3 regions of the Peribacillus sp. P4_B1 genome follow, and region 3 is predicted to be linked to each of the others. Evidence: riboswitches for the same ligand, from Rfam matches in the RefSeq annotation. Region 3 holds a riboswitch; each other region holds the start of a gene.
What was found. A riboswitch is a leader RNA that binds a small molecule or an ion and turns the genes downstream of it on or off. The one in region 3 is predicted to bind glycine.

Region 1 (6,385 bases), on a different contig from region 3:
GTAAATAGAAAACAAAAACTGGAACAAGCGTTGCAGGAGTATAAGGAAATGGTTAAAACATTGAATGATGGAAGGAAGGCTTTAGTGGATTACTAAGTTATGAGTTTTAACGGGCATTAAATTCACGAGTATTTGCTCCAAACTCACGAGTAAAAGCATGAAACTCACGAGTATTTGCTCCAAATTCACGAGTATTTGCACCAAAATCACGAGTAAAAGCGTGAAATTCACGAGTATTTGCTCCAATCGCGAGTAAAAGCAATGCGGGATGTATTTTAAAGTTCATATTTCATAATATATAGTCATTCTTTATTAGGGTGGCTATTTATTTTGATTTTTATTGCAACTGAGATTTCCCTAATGATAGTAAATGAAGATTATTTCCAAAACGATGCTATTATTTGTAAAATACATAATATAAGGCGGAACGTTAATGTCAAATAGATCTCAGTTCGGTTTATCCTGATTTTAATAGCTTTTGTAATATCGATTACTTTTTGCTTTAATCCGGAAGCCTTATTAAAAGGTGGATATGATTTAGCTATGGATGGTCTGGTAGTAGCCAGAACCTTGATGAATTTATTAGTTAAAATAGGGGATTTGATGATAAACAAAAAAGATTGGTAGTTTATTATGAGACATTGTTTTTTGACGGCTATTTAACTTTCTATAATCACTCTTAAGAAAAAGGACATTATTACTGTATTATTCGAAGGAAGGCTCAGTCTTTTGACTGAGCCTTCCGATGTTCATTCACAGGATTTCCAAAATAATCAGCATCAATGAGTGCTTCAAATATCGTTAACGGATTTTGGTTCCAACTGAACCGCATGATTCCTGAGGGCAAGACTTACCGTTATCATCACAATGAAATTGAATGCCAAGGCGATGATTCCCACATTCAAATCTTTCGCTGCTTGTGGCAAGGATGGAAACAGGGTCCCTATTGTTGAATGACTGAGTGTAATGCAGATCACGATGGCCAATCCGGTGATGATGCCGGCGATTGCGCCATATTTATTGATTGGATTCTTTTTCTTCTTCAGACTAAATAGAAGGGACGGGAATAGCTGTGTGATGAGACTGTATCCCATGAGAATTAATGCTGACATCGTTTCGCCGCCGTTTAAGGTGAAGTAGACGGCTATAAGAGCAATGATTGGTACAAGGATTTTTGCCAATCTTACAACGTGGCGATCTGATACTGCAGGTGCAAATTCCTTATAGACGTTTTTAGCGAGCAGTGTAGCGACGCTCATCAAAAGCATGGATCCCGGCACCAATGCGGTCAGCAACCCAGCCCCGCCGATTATACCTATAAACCATGGGTCAAAGGTCTGAATCGAAAGGCGCAGCAATGAGAGGTCTGCATCTGCCCCTACGAGTCCAGGCACTTTCAATATAGCTGTAAACCCTACAAAAAATACGAATAACAGCATGAGCGTATATAAAGGGCTGATGATGGCATTTTTTCGAAATACCTTCCCGCTGCGAGCTGAATAAACCGCGCTGAAAACTTGGGGCCACATATAGAAACCAAATACAAGCAATATTACCGTGGAGATGAACCATGATATGCTAAGTCCCTGCTCGGGGAACTTTAGAAAACCAGGCTTGGCCGCATCAATTGCTTCGAACATCGGCTGAAATCCACCAAAGTAATGAATGGGCAGATAAATTCCTAAGAATCCTATAATGGCGATCATCATGATATCTTTAATGACTGCTGTCCAGACTGAGCCGTGTATACCGGAAATCATTACATAAATGGTAAGGCCGATTGCCCCCATCCATACCGCCGCAGACATTGAGATTGCACCATAAGATGCCTCTGAGACAATGATCCCCAATCCTTTCAGCTGCACGACGATCACTGGAATCATCGAGACCACACCGACAAGCGCAGCCAAAATTCCTAAACTGGGACTCTTATATTTGCTTACAAAAAAATCGGATTGGGACATCAGCTTATTTTCTTTGGCATATTTCCATATTTCAGGAAGGAGCCAATAGGATAATACGTAAGACAAAGTAATGTAAATAAGAACATATAGAGCGGGTGCGCCCTTGCCATAGGCCCAGCCGCTGCCGCCAAGGAAGGAGAAGGTCGTATAGATTTCCCCAGCCATCAGCAGGAAGACGAATATTGCACCAAAACCGCGTCCGCCCACCGTCCATTGTTCCAAGTTCATATCTTTTCCTTTTGAAGAACGAATGCCTAAAAATATCGATAGTAGTAAAAAAGCTAAAATGATTATGAGGGCAATATTCATTCCTGGTCACCTTCCCGATTCCGGGGATCCAGCTTATACATGATGCCCAAGATGGCAGAGGTAAGGACCACCCACATAGCCATCCAGAACATATTGAAAGGCATCCCTAATACATAAGGTTTTATTCTATTAACAAAAGGCAGAAATCCTAGTATGCCTATAAAAGGAACTAGAGTAAGGATATATAGAATCTTCATTAAACAAACCCCTCCGTTTTAAATAAAGTGAAACGTCCAACAATGGGGGTTTTACTTCAGTGCCACTGATGGATGGGTGAACCAAACTGGATGGAAAATTCATACATGACGGATATTCCTTCTTTGATAAGGAACCGATGATAAATATAAGCTTACACTATTTTGATATGAAATTTAATGCAGTTGCTTGATATATTTTTTAGCAACAGAGCCGCTGATAAAAGATAAAGCCTTGAATTCTTATAGAGTTCAAGGCTTTATCCTTTTACTATCTTTTTTTCTGATAGTTATATAGTATCACCAAGACCATGAACCAGATTGGCGTCATAAGCAGTGATAGCCGTGTGGCTTCAGCGAATAGCATAACGATAAGGATGAACAGGAATAATCCTAAAATGGCGTAATTGATAAAGGGTGTAAAAGGAGCCCTGAAAGTTGATTCGGCTCTTAGGTCCGGCCGTGTTTTCGAATATTTGATATGTGAGATCAAGATGATGCTCCATACCCATATGAAACAGATGGCACTGATGGTTGTCACAACGGTAAATGCCTGTTCCGGTATCAGTTTGCTTAACAATGCTCCTAGTGATACAACGATTGTTGATGTTAATAAGGCATTGCTAGGAACAGCCTGTTGATTTAATTTTTCCAGTTTAGCAGGGGCTTCTCCATTCCTGCTTAACGTATAGAGTATTCGGCTTGTTGAAAATAAACCGCTGTTGCATGCAGAAGCAGCTGATGTCAAAACGACGAAATTGATGATCCCCGCAGCGACAGGAATGCCGATTAGCGCAAAGACTTCTACAAATGGGCTGCTCGTGGCATTCAGTTGTGTCCAAGGGTTGACACAGAGAATGACGAATATGGCACCTACATAGAAAAGTAAAATCCGGACTGGGATTTTATTGATGGCAGACGGAATGTTCTTTCTCGGGTTCGCCGTTTCTGCTGCTGAAACCCCGACCAATTCGACACCTACAAAGGAGAAGACGACCAGCTGTAAAGACAACAGGAATCCGGAAATTCCATTTGGGAACATGCCTCCATGAGTCCATAGGTTCGTTAGGGAAACCGTTCCCGTATTGGTATTGAAGCCGATGGCCAAGAGAATGATTCCTACGAATATCAAGGTGATGATCGTGATTACTTTTATGATGGCAAACCAGAATTCCAATTCGCCAAATAACTTAACGGTCAATAGGTTCAATCCTAACAGAATGACAAGGCATATTAGAGCCGGTATCCATTGAGGGATATCGAACCAGTATTGTATATAGACACCGACAGCTATGATATCGGCCATTGCGGTCATGATCCAACAGAACCAATATGTCCAACCGGTCACGAAGCCAGCCCATGGGCCGACATATTCGGTTGCGAATTCAGTGAATGACGTATATCCTGCATTGGATAAGAGCAATTCGCCTAGGGCTCTCATCACAAAAAACAAGGCAATTCCAATTATTAGATAGGAGAAGATGATAGATGGACCTGCCATTTGTATGGCTTTTCCGGATCCCAAAAATAAACCGGTACCAATGGTTCCTCCTATTGCAATAAGTTGTACATGACGATTTTTTAAATCTCTTTTTAATTCCTGTTTAGCCAATTCGTACGCCCCCGTCTTTTATAGTCTTGGTAGTGAATGATTTCAAACCTGCATGGTCTTGGAGAAGGACGTGATTTTTTCACCCAGCTTGCCAATGGTTTTCACGAGTGTTGTTTTAAGTCCAATCACAAAGTGGACAATAAAAAAAGAGATTGGATATACCAATCTCTTAAAGGGTTCAGAATAACAATTTATCATTCGTTACTCTTCTGTCCTTTTGCCTGAGATTGTGAATCCTTCGGCGCTGCATCTTGTACAGTCTCTCCAGAAGCTGCTCCTGCTATAGTGTCATCCATAGCATTCATCGCTTGCTTGTATGCGGTTGTGTAAAAATGTCTGTCTGCGGTGATCTTCCACTGCTGAAGCATTCATTATACTTATAAAATAATATTGGAATTCTATCATCTATTTTTCTGAAGGTCAACAATTTTTTTTGGGAGTTAGCCAGTCTTATAAGAGGTTTATAACACATTGAAATGGTTTTAATTTTTTTAAACGTTCACTTGAAAAGACTTTGAATGGTTCAAAGCAGAAGTGATTGTTTTCTACTCTTTTTTTGTGTAATCACTATTATAAAATACTGATTCACTTTTTTAAAAAAAGGTATTTTAAGATAGGAAAAATCGCCAAGATATATTTGACAACTGTTTTTTTGAAAAATACATTTGTGTTTTTAAAGAGTATTTACTATTATAAGATAAGAAAACAAAATTAAAGTGTTATTTATATGATTACGATAAGGCATTTCTAACCACAATAATAAATAGAGTCGATTGGCGGTAAGGTTGGAAGAGCATTGCTGCTAATATTGCACCTGGGGGAGTTAATCATGTCAAACAAGGAATTAAAGAGAGGGCTGGAGGCACGTCACATTCAAATGATAGCTTTGGGCGGAACCATTGGGGTCGGGTTATTCATGGGATCGGCGAGCACGATCAAATGGACAGGGCCTTCTGTAATGCTTGCATATGCCATCGCAGGTATATTTATATTTTTCATCATGCGTTCTATGGGGGAGATGCTATATTTAGAACCGACTACGGGTTCTTTTGCATCCTTTGCTAGCAGCTATATACATCCTTTGGCAGGTTATATGACTGCTTGGAGCAATTGGTTTCAATGGGTAATCGTAGGAATGTCCGAAATCATCGCCGTTGGAATGTATATGCAGTATTGGTTCCCGGAGTTACCAGCTTGGATACCAGGTGTGGTCGCCATGATCATCTTGGGGGCAGCCAACCTCATTTCCGTAAAATCTTTCGGGGAATTTGAATTTTGGTTTGCGCTTATAAAAATAATAACGATTGTATTGATGATCGTTGCCGGCCTTGGCCTTATTTTCTTTGGAATAGGGAATGGCGGAGACGCAATTGGATTATCGAATCTTTGGGCAAATGGCGGCTTCTTTACGGGAGGCTGGACAGGATTCTTCTTTGCGCTTTCCCTTGTTGTGGCTTCCTATCAAGGCGTTGAGCTCATCGGCATCGCGGCCGGAGAAGCGAAGAATCCAACGAAGACCGTAACAAAAGCGATCCAATCAATCATATGGCGCATTTTAATTTTCTATATTGGCGCTATATTCGTCATCGTGACGGTTTATCCATGGGATAAACTAGATGACATCGGAAGTCCATTCGTTTCAACCTTTGCTAAAATCGGTATCACAGCAGCTGCAGGAATCATTAACTTTGTCGTAATCACTGCGGCAATGTCCGGATGCAACAGTGGGATCTTCAGTGCAGGGCGTATGCTTTACACACTGGCATTGAATGGCCAAGCTCCTAAAATCTTTGCAAAAGTATCTAAAAGTGGAGTGCCGGCATATTGTACGATCGCTGTACTATTAGGATTGGGTATCGGGGTTGTCCTGAATTACCTTGCACCGCCGGAATTATTCCTTTATGTGTACAGTGCGAGTGTTTTACCCGGAATGATTCCATGGTTTGTCATACTTATCAGTGAGCTTAAATTCAGAAAGGTAAATGCTGCTGAAATGGAGAAACATCCGTTCAAAATGCCGTTTGCCCCTTACAGTAATTATGCGACAATTGCCTTTTTACTGATGGTGCTGGTGGGTATGTGGATCAATCCCAGTACAAGGATTTCCTTGGTTGTCGGGATCGTTTTCCTAGCATTGGTAGTAGTAAGTTATTACATGCTGAAAATGGATAAACGAATACCATTGGATGCTAAATCCGATGATGAGATTTCCAGTTAAGAAGTCTCGTGCCATTTCGATAAAAAGATGAGTGATACGAGTTTTTCTATAATAAGGATTTTGGGAGATCATCTTGGTTAATCTACGT
Region 2 (6,385 bases), on a different contig from region 3:
TTGCCTTTATAGCTTTTTTCGCATAGTGTGCTTTTTGAATATTTTGCACGGCCATTTCTTTGACACCCTTTTTCCCAAGCGCCGTCATTGCAACAGAAGCTGCCAAGGCATTCAACGCTTGATTGGAACAAATGTTGGATGTGGCCTTATCACGGCGAATGTGCTGTTCACGAGCTTGAAGCGTCAACACAAAGCCCCTTTTTCCATTTTCATCCACCGTTTGACCGACGAGCCGGCCCGGAACTTTCCGAACAAGTTTATTAGTAACGGCAAAATATCCACAGTGAGGTCCCCCGAATGCCGCTGGAATGCCGAATGGCTGAGCATCTCCCGTTACGATATCTGCACCGAGTGAACCTGGGGGTGTCAAAGCCCCCAGTGCAAGCGGATTACTGGAAACGATAAACATGGACTTGGCGCCATGAATGATTTCTTCCATTTCTTTCAATGGCTCTATCCGTCCAAAAAAATTCGGATATTGCACAATCACTCCTGCAATGTCATCATTCATTAATTCCTTTAAAGCAGCCATGTCCGTCACACCGTCTTTATAAGGAATTTCAATCACTTCCACGCGTTGCCCTTTCGCATATGTCTTCACAACTTCTCTTGATTCAGGATGAACTGCTCCTGAAATGAGAATCTTCTTGCGCCGAGTCTGACCTGAAGCAAGCATGGCCGCCTCAGCCAGCGAAGTCCCGCCGTCATACATGGAGGAGTTAGCTACGTCCATACCCGTCAACTCACAAATCATCGTTTGATATTCAAAGATGGCCTGCAGTTCACCCTGTGAAATTTCGGGCTGATAGGGAGTATAAGCCGTATAAAATTCAGAACGGGAAAGAACGTGATCGACGATGACCGGTGCATAATGGTCATAGACACCCGCACCAAGGAAGGAAGCATAGTTTTTAAGATCCGCATTCTTGGCAGCAAGCCTTGATAATTCTTTCATTAATGCAGGTTCCGATTTAGCAGGTTTGATATCGTATTCTCCTTGAAAGCGAACACTTTCAGGGATATCATTGAAAAGTTCTTCAACAGCAGGTACCCCTATAACTTCCAGCATTTCTTGTTTATCTTGCTCTGTCATGGGTAAATAACGATGTTTCATCTAATGACCATTCCCCTCTATTTACGTGGTTTTTTATAAAAAGGTGTTTGTATTATAACGGCTTTCAAACGTTTGGAACGGATTTCCACTTCAATTTCCGCATCCAGCACCGAATATTCCTTATCGATAAGTACCAATCCTACGTTTTTCTTCAACGTTGGTGATTGGGTACCAGTCGTGACCTCCCCAATGACTTTGTCCCCGCTGTAGACCTTATACCCATGACGAGGAATGCCACGGTCAATCATTTCAATTCCCACAAGCTTCCGGGGTGCCCCTTTCTCCTTTTGTTCAGCAAGAACGGCTTTCCCGAAAAAATCGGCTTCCTTATCCACTTTTACCGCAAAACCAATCCCGGCTTCTATTGGAGTAATGTCCGCTGAAAGCTCCTGCCCATACAGCGGCAGTTTCGCTTCAAAACGCAGGGTATCACGAGCACCTAAACCAATCGGCTGTATCCCTTCTTCCTTTCCGGCATCCATTATCGCCTTCCAAAGGGCAGGGCCGTTTTCACTGTCGCTATATATTTCAAAACCATCTTCACCAGTATATCCAGTACGGGATACCAACGTGGAGATACCATTTATCATGACATTCTCCTTGAACTTGAAAAATCCAATTTCACTTAAGGCAGTATTTTCTGAAAGTTTTTGCAATATCTTCTCTGCAGATGGTCCTTGAAGTGCTAGCTGTATATAGTCACTCGATACATTCGTAATTTGGGCATTTTCCGTTAGATTAGCTTGCAGCCAATCGAAATCTTTTTCTGTATTCGCTGCATTGACCACGAGCAGATAGTCGTCTTCCGCCCTTTTATAAACGATGAGATCATCAACCGTCCCGCCGTTTTCATAACACATGGCCGAATATTGGGCACCGCCCGTTTGCAGCTTTGATATATCATTAGTCAGCATCTTCTGTAAAAAGGAAAGGCTCCCAGGACCCTTAACATCAACTTCCCCCATATGCGATACATCGAACAGACCCGCTTTTGTACGTACGGCTTCATGTTCGTCCTTTATACCCGTAAATTGGACAGGAAGTTCCCAGCCGCCAAAATCAATCGTTTTCCCTCCGTATTCACGATAAACCTCAAATAGTGGTGTTCTTTTTAAATTGGTCAAAAAATGACCCCCCTCAGATTTTTTAAAATTAAATTGGCTTCATTATCAAAGCTTTTTGTCCTTACGCATCAGATATTCTGATTCATGATGTAAAAAAAGCACAAAAAAGGACAGAGAAAGCCCGTTTGAGCTTTTTCTCTGTCCTGAAACCTGAAAGTTTACCTATATAATAGGTTTTCCCCTTTGGTGGCCGTCCCAAACGGGCGGCGCTCTCCAGAGTTGCGTCCAATAAGAGTTCTTTTGCCTGAGAGATTCACTGCTAAGTTTGCTCCTTCGGCGCTACATCCGTAGTCTCTCCCCTTATCTTCACCCGCATATTATGGTCTACCAATGAAATTAAGCGAATAAGCCCCACCCATTAGTAAAACCTTTGAGCATCATAGAATGCATTCTCTGCCAAATCTCCAAAAACTCCAGAAAAACGTTTACATGATCTCCTTCGGTAATCTTGGATAAAGCAGGTACCTATAGCCCATACTAAGAAAACGCGAATTGCAAATCGATACAAAAATTCTTTTTAGCGTTTGGAAATTGGAATTTTCTAAATATACTTATATCCTACCCTAAGAAACTTATCTCTGCAATATCTTTTGAAGAGAAATATTTTTCTTACTTCACATATGAAATGTTCGGTTTTTGACCTTATATTAAGGAATTTATGATTTAAGAGGGAGTTATTTCTATGAAAATCAATATATCCTTCAATTCTGAATGGAATGACGAGTTTTTACAAAAGGTGGAAAATGATGGTCCATGGGGAAATTGGGAGCTTTATAAGTTGGCGGTTAAAATGGAGGAAAATCTCATCATTCCTGATTTTGAAGGTTTACAGGCACCCAAGCACCTTCCTCAGTTAACCCCGCTTCCCCATCAATTGGAAGCTGCAAAGCAAGTGGTGGAAAAGATGAATGGAAAGGCCATTTTAGCAGATGAAGTAGGTCTCGGAAAAACAATTGAAGCCGGCTTGATCCTAAAGGAGTATATGATCAGAGGCCTTGTAAAGAAGGTATTGATCCTTGTACCAGCTTCCCTTGTAACACAATGGGCTTTTGAATTGAATACGAAGTTTCATATTCCGGCAGTCGTTCAGAGAAAAAGTTATGTGTGGGACTCCTGTGATGTGGTCATTTCATCCATTGATACAGCGAAACGCGCTCCACATCGTGATATCATTTTCAATCAGGAATATGACTTCATCATCATTGATGAAGCTCATAAACTTAAAAATAATAAGACGAAGAACTATGAATTCGTCCAAAATCTGAAAAAGAAATTTTGTTTACTCCTGACAGCTACTCCCATTCAAAATAAAGTCGAGGAAATTTTTCACCTCGTTTCGTTATTGAAACCAGGCCACTTGGGAAATGCCTCACTCTTTTCAGAAAAATATAAAGGGAAAGGCCGGAACATAATTGAAGATGAACACCTAAAGGAATTGGTCAACACTGTGATGATTCGAAACCGGCGGGCCGATACTGGTATTGAATGGACAAAAAGGCATGTGGAAACCATCACCATTGAATTTTCTCCAACCGAGCAGGCATTGTACGATGCAGTTTCAAAATTCAAACCTATTTCTGATGGAACAAAAGGAAGCGCCTTTTCAGCTCTCACTCTCCAAAGAGAAGCCTGCAGCAGCAGAGAGGCGGTCTTTTATACTTTAAAAAACATGAAAGCCAAATACGACCAGCCTACCCCTGACTTTTTGGCAAAGCTTGATGATTTATTTACAAAAGTGAATGAAACGGTTCAGAATTCAAAAGCTGAAAAAGCTTTGGAACTGATCAAGAAAATTGATGACAAAGTGATTATCTTTACAGAATACCGAGCGACTCAGCTTTATCTACAATGGTACCTTCAACAGAATGGAATTTCTTCAGTCCCATTCCGAGGCGGATTTAAACGTGGAAAGAAAGACTGGATGCGAGAATTATTCCAAAAGAAAATTCAGGTATTAATTGCAACAGAAGCTGGCGGGGAAGGGATAAACCTTCAGTTCTGCCATCACTTGATTAATTTTGACCTGCCATGGAACCCCATGAGGCTTGAGCAAAGAATTGGGCGGATTCACCGCCTTGGACAGGAAGAGGATGTCAGGATTTATAACTTTGCCACGAAAAATACTGTTGAAGAACATATTCTAAAGTTACTATACGAAAAAATTAATTTATTTGAAAAAGTAATTGGTGAATTGGATGATATTCTAACCAAACTGGATATTAACAACATTGAAGAATATTTAATTGATGTGGTCGGCGAGTCCAAAACAGAGGGCGAAATGAAAATCAAGATGGATAATTTTTCATCGATGATCCAATTCGCTCAATCCATGAAGGAAGGTGAGGTTCATGCAGCAACAGGAAATTCATGATTTTTTAATAACTTACTTTAAAGCCAATGAATGTGAAATACTGGATAATAAACCAACCCACCTTACAGTTCAACTAACGATAGAAATGGATAAAGAATTAATGAACCGGCCCTTTTATTGGCACTACCTGGAAAAAACGGGTGGCATTCCGAACCCAGCCCAGATGACTTTCATTACCGATCCAGAACAAGCCCCACCCGACCTAAAGGGAGAAATGATTCATTTTGGCTCCCCTCGGCTCCATCAGATTATTCAATCAACAAAAAAGCTGGCAGGGTATACTAGACTTTTTGAAGATACTCCTCCATCAATGAGCGGGAATAATCCATTGTTCCCATGGCTTACCCTGAATGTGAAAATATCCTACCAATGCGATCGTAAAAAAGATACTTTTATGTCCATCGGATTGAATTTAATTTCAGGAGAAATCATGGAAGGATTTCACCATCGGGTTTTACCGGTTAAGGTCACCCCAAAAATACCGGATTACTCGTTTACGCTTTCACCGCTCATCATGCCGAAGAGTGGATTGGCAAGACTTGATACATACATTAGAAGGAGCTTCGAGGATGATGACCATTCTTGGGCGGAAGAAGCCATGCTGCGCTGGCAGAATGACTTGAACTTATTGGAGCATTTTTACAAGGACATGGACGAAAAAAGTGAGAGTTATTTTACCGAAAAAGAAGCCTTAAAAGCTCAATACGAACCGAACATCCGAATATCCATCATCAACGGAGGTTTGTTTTACCTTTCAGATAGGGCGTTGGGATAGTAAAAACCATACTTAAAAAAACAGATGTCCTAAGTTTAGGACATCTGTTTTATTTTTTGATATTTTTCCTTACGAACATCGACAAAGCAAAAGGGACAATGCCAAACCAATGGGATATACCATGATTTTTATCCTCTTTTCTATGACGGCGCTTTTCTTTTCGTTCTTTTTTGGTCAGATTAAAATACTCGACAAGCTGTTGCGTCAGATATTTAATATAAGCGTTTGTAGACATTTAAAATCACCCTATGCAAAGTATGCCCGGCTAGCGCTTCTTTTAATCCTTCTCTTGTTCGTTAAACACGTAAATCGTTGAAAATGGGTCAGCGTTTTAAAAAGAGAATTGATCTTTGAGTATTACATCGCCTGCTTTTCTATCCATTCTATCACTCTCCCCGCTTCTTTATCATATTGAATGATGACCCTGCCAACGCGGCCATTTTTAGTTGTGGAAGAAAATTCGAGATAGACGTAAGGACCGTCTTGCTTCGTTAAGGAATACTTCACCACACCATTTGGGTATGAGATTTCCCCCTGAATGATGTCCGGGATCACTTCCCCCAGCTCTTCCGTCACATCCTTAACGGCGAGATGTACAAGATGGTCGGCCACAAGCGATTCTTCCACTTCTTTATAAAACCTTTTATCGAGGATAAATTGATCGATCATCAATATCGTCAACATGATGAAAACACTTGCTACAATCATTACCATCGGGAAAACGACTCCTTTTTGATTATTCATCGACTTTCTTCACATTTTTAAAGAAAGGATGAAATCTTCGACTGAAAGTAGTCCCTGCTTTATCCGTTATATTTAAAACAATGACACCGCCATCCTTCTCGACCTGGAATTCCGAAATGTTCTGCAAGATGACCTCATGCCCCATACCATTCACTCGCCTTCGGACCTTATCCTCATATTGTTCAATGGATGATAATTGCTCACCTGAAAGCAAATATAATTTATTTCCCATTACATCCTGATCTATTGAACTCCGG
Region 3 (6,385 bases):
TGAAACAGAGGATCCAGAAAAAGTTATCCCCAAAGCGATCAATAATATTCCTATTCGGATTATAATTTTCTACATTGGCGCACTTATTGTCATTATGAGTGTTTATCCGTGGAACGCAATCATCCCAACGGAAAGCCCATTCGTCCAAGTATTTGTGGCTGTAGGTATCGCTGGAGCTGCTGGTATCATCAATTTTGTCGTCTTAACATCGGCGGCTTCGGCATGTAACAGTGCAATCTTCAGTACAAGCCGGATGGTATACTCACTTGCCAAAGATAAAAATGCACCTGTACCGTTTGCAAAACTTAATGACCGTAAAGTACCTTCCAATGCATTGGTCTTTTCAACGGTTGTCATTTTAATTTCCGTTGTTTTGAATTATTTAATGCCTGAAGGAGTATTTACCTTGATTACAAGTATTTCTACAGTATGTTTCATTTTTATTTGGGGAATTACCGTCATCAGCCATTTGAAATATCGTAAAACAAGACCAGATCTAGTGAAAATGAACAAATTTAAATTACCACTTTATCCATTTTCCAATTACTTGATCCTTGCTTTCCTAGCGTTCGTCCTTGTTGTTCTTGCACTTGCGAACGATACTCGTGTTGCCTTAATCGTAACTCCTGTTTGGTTTATTATGCTGGTTGCGATTTATAAGATGCGCAAAACGCAGGTAGATCAGGCGAATCAGAGAGAGGCAGCGGGGAATTAGTGGCAAGAAACCCTTTGATTCCATTAACGGTGTTTGTCCAGATAGCTGCCGCTCCATATTTTCCAACTCGGTGAGTAAAAAATCTGCCCGTTATAAAAAGCTTAAGATATCTGGATGATCATATTAAAATTCAAAAAAATATCTCAGAATATCATTGTTAGCGCTTTCAAAAATACTTGACATAATTATTATCAACAACTATTCTAAATGTATCAAATTGAATAAGCGGATGACAGTTGTGGGAGAGTGCAAAGCGACAAGCCACCGAAGGAGCAAGTTCCAAAAAGACCCTTGGAACAAATCTCTCAGGTAGATGGAACCACAAATGGACGCACCTCTGGAGAGCGCGTATAAACATTTACGCCACCAAAGGGGAAAGGCTCTATTAAAAATGGAGCTAAACTCTCAGGTAAAAGGACAGAGAAGGGTAGAGAACGCTACGACCCTTTTCTGTCCTTTTTTGCGTGCAAAAAAGGGTGTAAAGCATACTGTTATTAACAGTTTTCATAGAAAAGTAGGCCTGTAGCGGGAAAGAAACTTAATTGTCTAGTACCATATTGAAATTCAGAATTAAGTAAAAATTCAGAATTACCCGAAAACATTAGGAGGAAAATAAAATGAGTTTACAACAAAATGATTTTACCATTTTTGATGCGATTGAGAAGGAAGGACAACGTCAACATGAAACACTGGAATTGATTGCATCAGAAAACTTCGTTAGCCCTGATGTATTAGAGGCCATGGGAAGCGTGATGACAAATAAATATGCAGAAGGTTATCCAGGAAAGCGCTATTATGGCGGATGTGAATTTGTCGATGTGGCAGAACAAGCAGCTATTGAGCGCTTAACAAAGCTTTTCGGTGCCAAATATGCAAATGTTCAGCCTCACTCAGGTGCACAAGCCAATTTCGCAGTTTTTTTCGCACTGCTTCAGCCTGGTGATAAGGTGATGGGAATGAACCTTTCACATGGTGGCCACTTAACTCATGGAAGTCCAGTCAGCGTTTCAGGAAAATGGTTTGAAGTTGTGTCTTATGGAGTTAGAGAAGATACACAGCTAATTGATTATGATGAGTTGGAAGCTATTGCAAAGAAAGAAAAACCTAAATTGATTATTGCTGGGACAAGCGCTTATCCAAGAACGATTAATTTTGCACGATTTAGAGAAATTGCCGATCAAGTTGGTGCAAAACTTATGGTGGATATGGCTCATATAGCCGGGCTGGTAGCTACTGGTCTTCATCCATCCCCAATCCCATATGCAGATGTTGTTACAAGTACAACTCATAAAACATTAAGAGGACCACGCGGGGGGATCATTTTAACGAACGATGAAGTAATAATCAAAGCGATTAATAAATCCGTATTCCCGGGAATTCAAGGCGGTCCACTAATGCATATCATTGCAGCAAAAGCAGTTGCTTTCAACGAGGCTTTACAACCAAGCTTTAAGGATTATGCGAAACAAGTCATTGAAAATGCTACAACACTTGGCGAAACATTAAAAAATGAAGGTGCAGCCCTTGTTTCTGGCGGAACAGATAATCATATTGTCCTTTTGGATTTACGTCCGTGGAATTTAACAGGAAAAGAAGCAGAGAAGTTATTGGAAGACGCGGGCATTACCGTTAATAAAAATACGATTCCCTATGACCCAGAAAAGCCATTTGTTACTAGCGGTATCCGAATGGGGACAGCAGCTTTAACAACTCGAGGCATGAAGAAGGAAGAGATGGTGAAAATTGGCGAAGTGATTGCAACGGTTCTAAAAAGTAAAAGGAATAAAGCCGTTATTGAGAAAGCAAGAGTAACAACTAAAGAGATTTGCGGTGTTTATCCGTTATTTCAAGAGCCAACGACTGTGTGAGCAATTATGCCTTTACTGAAACCTGAGCAACAGCCATGGCAGCGAGATATGTCTTTTGGAATCATGGCAATGAAAGAAACCGGTAACAGGTGAAAGAACATCTATTTTACAAAAAATCATAATTGGGGGTAGATCATGGGTATTGAAACAGCATTAAAGCAAACACCGCTTTTTGAAGTATATAAAAAATACGGAGCAAAAGTTATAAATTTTGGTGGCTGGGCTCTGCCGGTTCAATTTACTAGCATTTTAGAAGAGCATGAAGCTGTTCGAACTGAAGCAGGACTTTTTGATGTTTCTCATATGGGAGAAGTACTTGTGGAAGGGAAAGATGCCGAGAGTTATATTAACTACCTTGTTACAAACGATGTAACAAAGCTTAGCATCAATCAAGCACAGTATACCGCAATGTGTTATCCAGACGGTGGAACCGTCGATGATTTATTAGTTTATAAATTAGGGAATGAAAAATATTTACTCGTCATTAATGCCGCAAATATTGAGAAAGATTACGAATGGATGAAGCAGCATGTAAAAGGAGAGATGGCACTCCAAAATATTTCGGAAGACATCGCTCAGCTTGCCATCCAAGGACCAAAGGCAGAAACCATTTTGCAAAAGTTAACGGAAATAGATTTATCAGAAATTGGTTCTTTTAAATTCGCCCAACATGTCAACATCTCGGGGATTACCGATGTACTTGTATCCCGTACAGGTTACACAGGAGAAAATGGATATGAACTTTATTTATCTGCAGACAAAGCGGAAGTACTTTGGGAAAAGATCTTAGAAGCAGGAGCCACGAATGGATTAAAACCATGCGGACTTGGTGCACGGGACACGCTTCGGCTGGAAGCACGTCTTGCACTCTATGGCCAGGAACTAAGTAACGATATCAGCCCGCTGGAAGCAGGAATCGGCTTTGTCGTAAAGACGAACAAAGAAAGTGACTTTATTGGAAAATCTGCTCTTACACAACAAAAAGAAACTGGATTAAAACGAAAATTAGTAGGGATTGAAGTAATAGGCCGGGGAATTCCGCGTCATGGTTACAAGATAATTTCTAAAGATGGAGAGGAAATAGGTATTGTGACATCAGGAACACAATCACCATCTTTGAAGAAAAGCTTAGGTCTTGCCTTGGTATCAGCCGATCAAGCTGAAGTAGGGACGCCGATACAAGTGGAAATCCGAAATAAACAGATTGAAGCCGTTATTGTTAATGCACCATTCTATAAAAGGTAAGCGGAAATATTTTAATAGAGTTATCGTGCAGTTTTCAGGAGTCGATTTCGGTTACCTTGCATGCAGCCTTGAAATCGGCTCCTAAGGGTAAAATCACCCAATCTATATTCTGAATTATGGCAATAGTGAAAAAACCAAAAGAAAAGGGGAAAATACAATGACGAAGGTAATATCAATTTTTAGATATAGCAAAGAACATGAGTGGGTACAACAATTAGAAGGAAATCGTGTACGTATTGGAATCACTGATTATGCACAAAAGGCGTTAGGTGATATCGTCTTTGTTGAAAACCCAGCGATTGATGATGAAGTAGCTGTAAATGAATCGATGGGAACGATCGAGTCGGTTAAAGCAGTTTCCGAACTTTACTCACCTGTTTCAGGTACGGTAGTTACTGTAAACGAAGAGTTAGAAGGCGCTCCAGAGACGATTAACGAGCATCCATTTGAAGCAGGGTGGTTAGTCGAAGTAGAAATGTCCAATCCAGAAGAGTTAGACTCGCTTCTAAACGAAGATGAGTATCAAGCATTTACTAATGAAGGAGAGGAATAATATGGCAGCCACTTATAGATACCTTCCTGATACTGAACAAGACCAAGACGAGATGCTCACATTTTTAAATATTTCTTCGATAGATGAGTTATTTGAAGATATTCCAGCTGAAATCAGATTGCAGGGTGAGCTAAACATCCCAAAGGCGGTTCCTGAACCTCTGCTTGTGAAAAGAATGAACCAGCTTGCTATCAAAAACAAAAATGCGAATCATTACCCGACTTTCCTAGGTGCGGGTACATATGATCATTACATTCCAAGTGTGGTAAACCATATGATTTCACGCTCCGAATTTTACACAGCCTATACACCTTACCAACCGGAAATCAGTCAAGGTGAATTACAAGCAATTTTTGAATTTCAAACGATGGTTTGTGAGTTGACAGGTATGGATGTGGCTAATTCTTCCATGTACGATGGTTTTACATCGCTTGCAGAAGCTGCATCACTTGCTGTTGCATCTACAAGACGTTCGAAAGTTCTTGTATCCAAAGCGGTACATCCTGAATCCAGGGCAATTTTACATACAGTAGCAGGAGGCCCGGGATATACAGCCGAGGAAGTAAACCTAGCTGATGAGGTTACAGATTTAGGGAAGCTGCAAGAACAAATAGATAAGGACACTGCTGCCGTAATTGTTCAATATCCGAATTTCTTCGGTTCTATTGAGGATATAAAAGCAATTAAGAAAATTGCGGAAGAACATGGTGCCCTTTTAATCGTAAGCGCCAATCCTCTTGCACTAGCACTCCTGCAGACTCCTGGGAAACTTGGGGCAGATATTGTAATCGGTGATATGCAGCCATTAGGAATCCCAATGTCCTTTGGCGGTCCGCACTGCGGCTATTTTGCGGTAAATAAAAAACTCATGCGCAAAATCCCAGGACGCATTGTAGGCCAAACAGCAGATGAAAAAGGACAGCGTGGATTTGTGTTAACACTTCAAGCACGTGAACAGCATATTCGCCGTGATAAATCCTTATCCAATATTTGTTCCAACCAGGCATTAAATGCTCTTGCCTCTTCTATTTGTATGACATCACTTGGTAAGCAAGGGATTCGTCAAATGGCACAGCTAAACATTGAGAAAGCTGATTACATGGCGAAAACTCTAGAGCAGAAGGGCTTTACCATAATCAATGAGGCTCCATTCTTCAATGAGTTTGTTGTCGAGCTTCCTCGTCCGGTAAAGGAAGTCAATGCAAAACTTCTTAAGGCGGGTATTATCGGTGGATTTGATTTAGAAAGTGATTACGGTTTTGAAAATAAAATGCTGCTAGCTGTGACTGAGCAGCGAACAAAAGAAGAAATTGACCAATTTGTTGATGCTTTGGAGGCGATTGTAAATGGTTGAATATAATGAGTTAATTTTTGAAATAAGTCGTCCAGGACGGGTAGGTTCAAGTATTCCGGATAGTGACGTTGACTATGTTGATATAAATGAAAAATTTCCAAAGCATTTAATTCGTGACGAACCGGCGGAACTGCCAGAAGTATCAGAGTTGCAGCTTGTCCGCCACTACACAGCGCTCTCAAATAAAAACCATGGAATCGATAATGGATTCTATCCACTGGGTTCTTGTACGATGAAGTACAATCCGAAAATAAATGAAGATGTGGCACGGTTGGAAGGCTTTAGCCGCATTCATCCATATCAGCCCGTTGAAACAGTACAAGGTGCATTAGAAGTTTTATATGAATTACAGGAAGAGCTAGCCGTCATTACAGGAATGGATGCTGTAACATTACAGCCATCCGCAGGGGCTCAAGGGGAATGGACAGGTTTAATGATGGTTAAGGCGTATCATGCTCAAAAAGGTGAAACCAGAACGAAAGTACTTGTTCCAGACTCAGCGCACGGTACAAATCCTGCAAGTGCAAGTGTTGCTGGTTTTCAAACGATCACGATTCCATCCGATAAAAATGGATTAGTTGACCTAGAAGAATTAAAGAAACATGTGGGATCTGATACAGCTGCGCTAATGTTGACGAATCCGAATACCC

Region 1: linked by a shared signal. The riboswitch ahead of AC1DVK_RS03675 (amino acid permease) and the one ahead of glyA (serine hydroxymethyltransferase) in region 3 are both predicted to bind glycine.
Region 2: linked by a shared signal. The riboswitch ahead of gcvT (glycine cleavage system aminomethyltransferase GcvT) and the one ahead of glyA (serine hydroxymethyltransferase) in region 3 are both predicted to bind glycine.

The regions. Positions count from the first base shown of each region.
Region 1 covers NZ_JBFUHM010000004.1:112,693-119,077, reverse strand. The annotation lists gene argH (argininosuccinate lyase) at 1-96, shown strand, start outside; gene AC1DVK_RS03690 (hypothetical protein) at 107-286, opposite strand; gene AC1DVK_RS03685 (sodium:solute symporter family protein) at 792-2,273, opposite strand; gene AC1DVK_RS03680 (DUF3311 domain-containing protein) at 2,270-2,470, opposite strand; gene AC1DVK_RS03675 (amino acid permease) at 2,739-4,079, opposite strand; glycine riboswitch at 4,279-4,357, opposite strand; gene AC1DVK_RS03670 (amino acid permease) at 4,909-6,297, shown strand.
Region 2 covers NZ_JBFUHM010000007.1:17,417-23,801, reverse strand. The annotation lists gene gcvPA (aminomethyl-transferring glycine dehydrogenase subunit GcvPA) at 1-1,114, opposite strand, end outside; gene gcvT (glycine cleavage system aminomethyltransferase GcvT) at 1,132-2,238, opposite strand; glycine riboswitch at 2,375-2,457, opposite strand; glycine riboswitch at 2,461-2,548, opposite strand; gene AC1DVK_RS05565 (DEAD/DEAH box helicase) at 2,921-4,609, shown strand; gene AC1DVK_RS05560 (YqhG family protein) at 4,587-5,384, shown strand; gene AC1DVK_RS05555 (YqzE family protein) at 5,434-5,619, opposite strand; gene comGG (competence type IV pilus minor pilin ComGG) at 5,742-6,128, opposite strand; gene comGF (competence type IV pilus minor pilin ComGF) at 6,121-6,385, opposite strand, start outside.
Region 3 covers NZ_JBFUHM010000028.1:14,521-20,905, forward strand. The annotation lists gene AC1DVK_RS16275 (amino acid permease) at 1-715, shown strand, start outside; glycine riboswitch at 1,043-1,146, shown strand; gene glyA (serine hydroxymethyltransferase) at 1,333-2,583, shown strand; gene gcvT (glycine cleavage system aminomethyltransferase GcvT) at 2,719-3,828, shown strand; gene gcvH (glycine cleavage system protein GcvH) at 3,986-4,381, shown strand; gene gcvPA (aminomethyl-transferring glycine dehydrogenase subunit GcvPA) at 4,383-5,735, shown strand; gene gcvPB (aminomethyl-transferring glycine dehydrogenase subunit GcvPB) at 5,728-6,385, shown strand, end outside.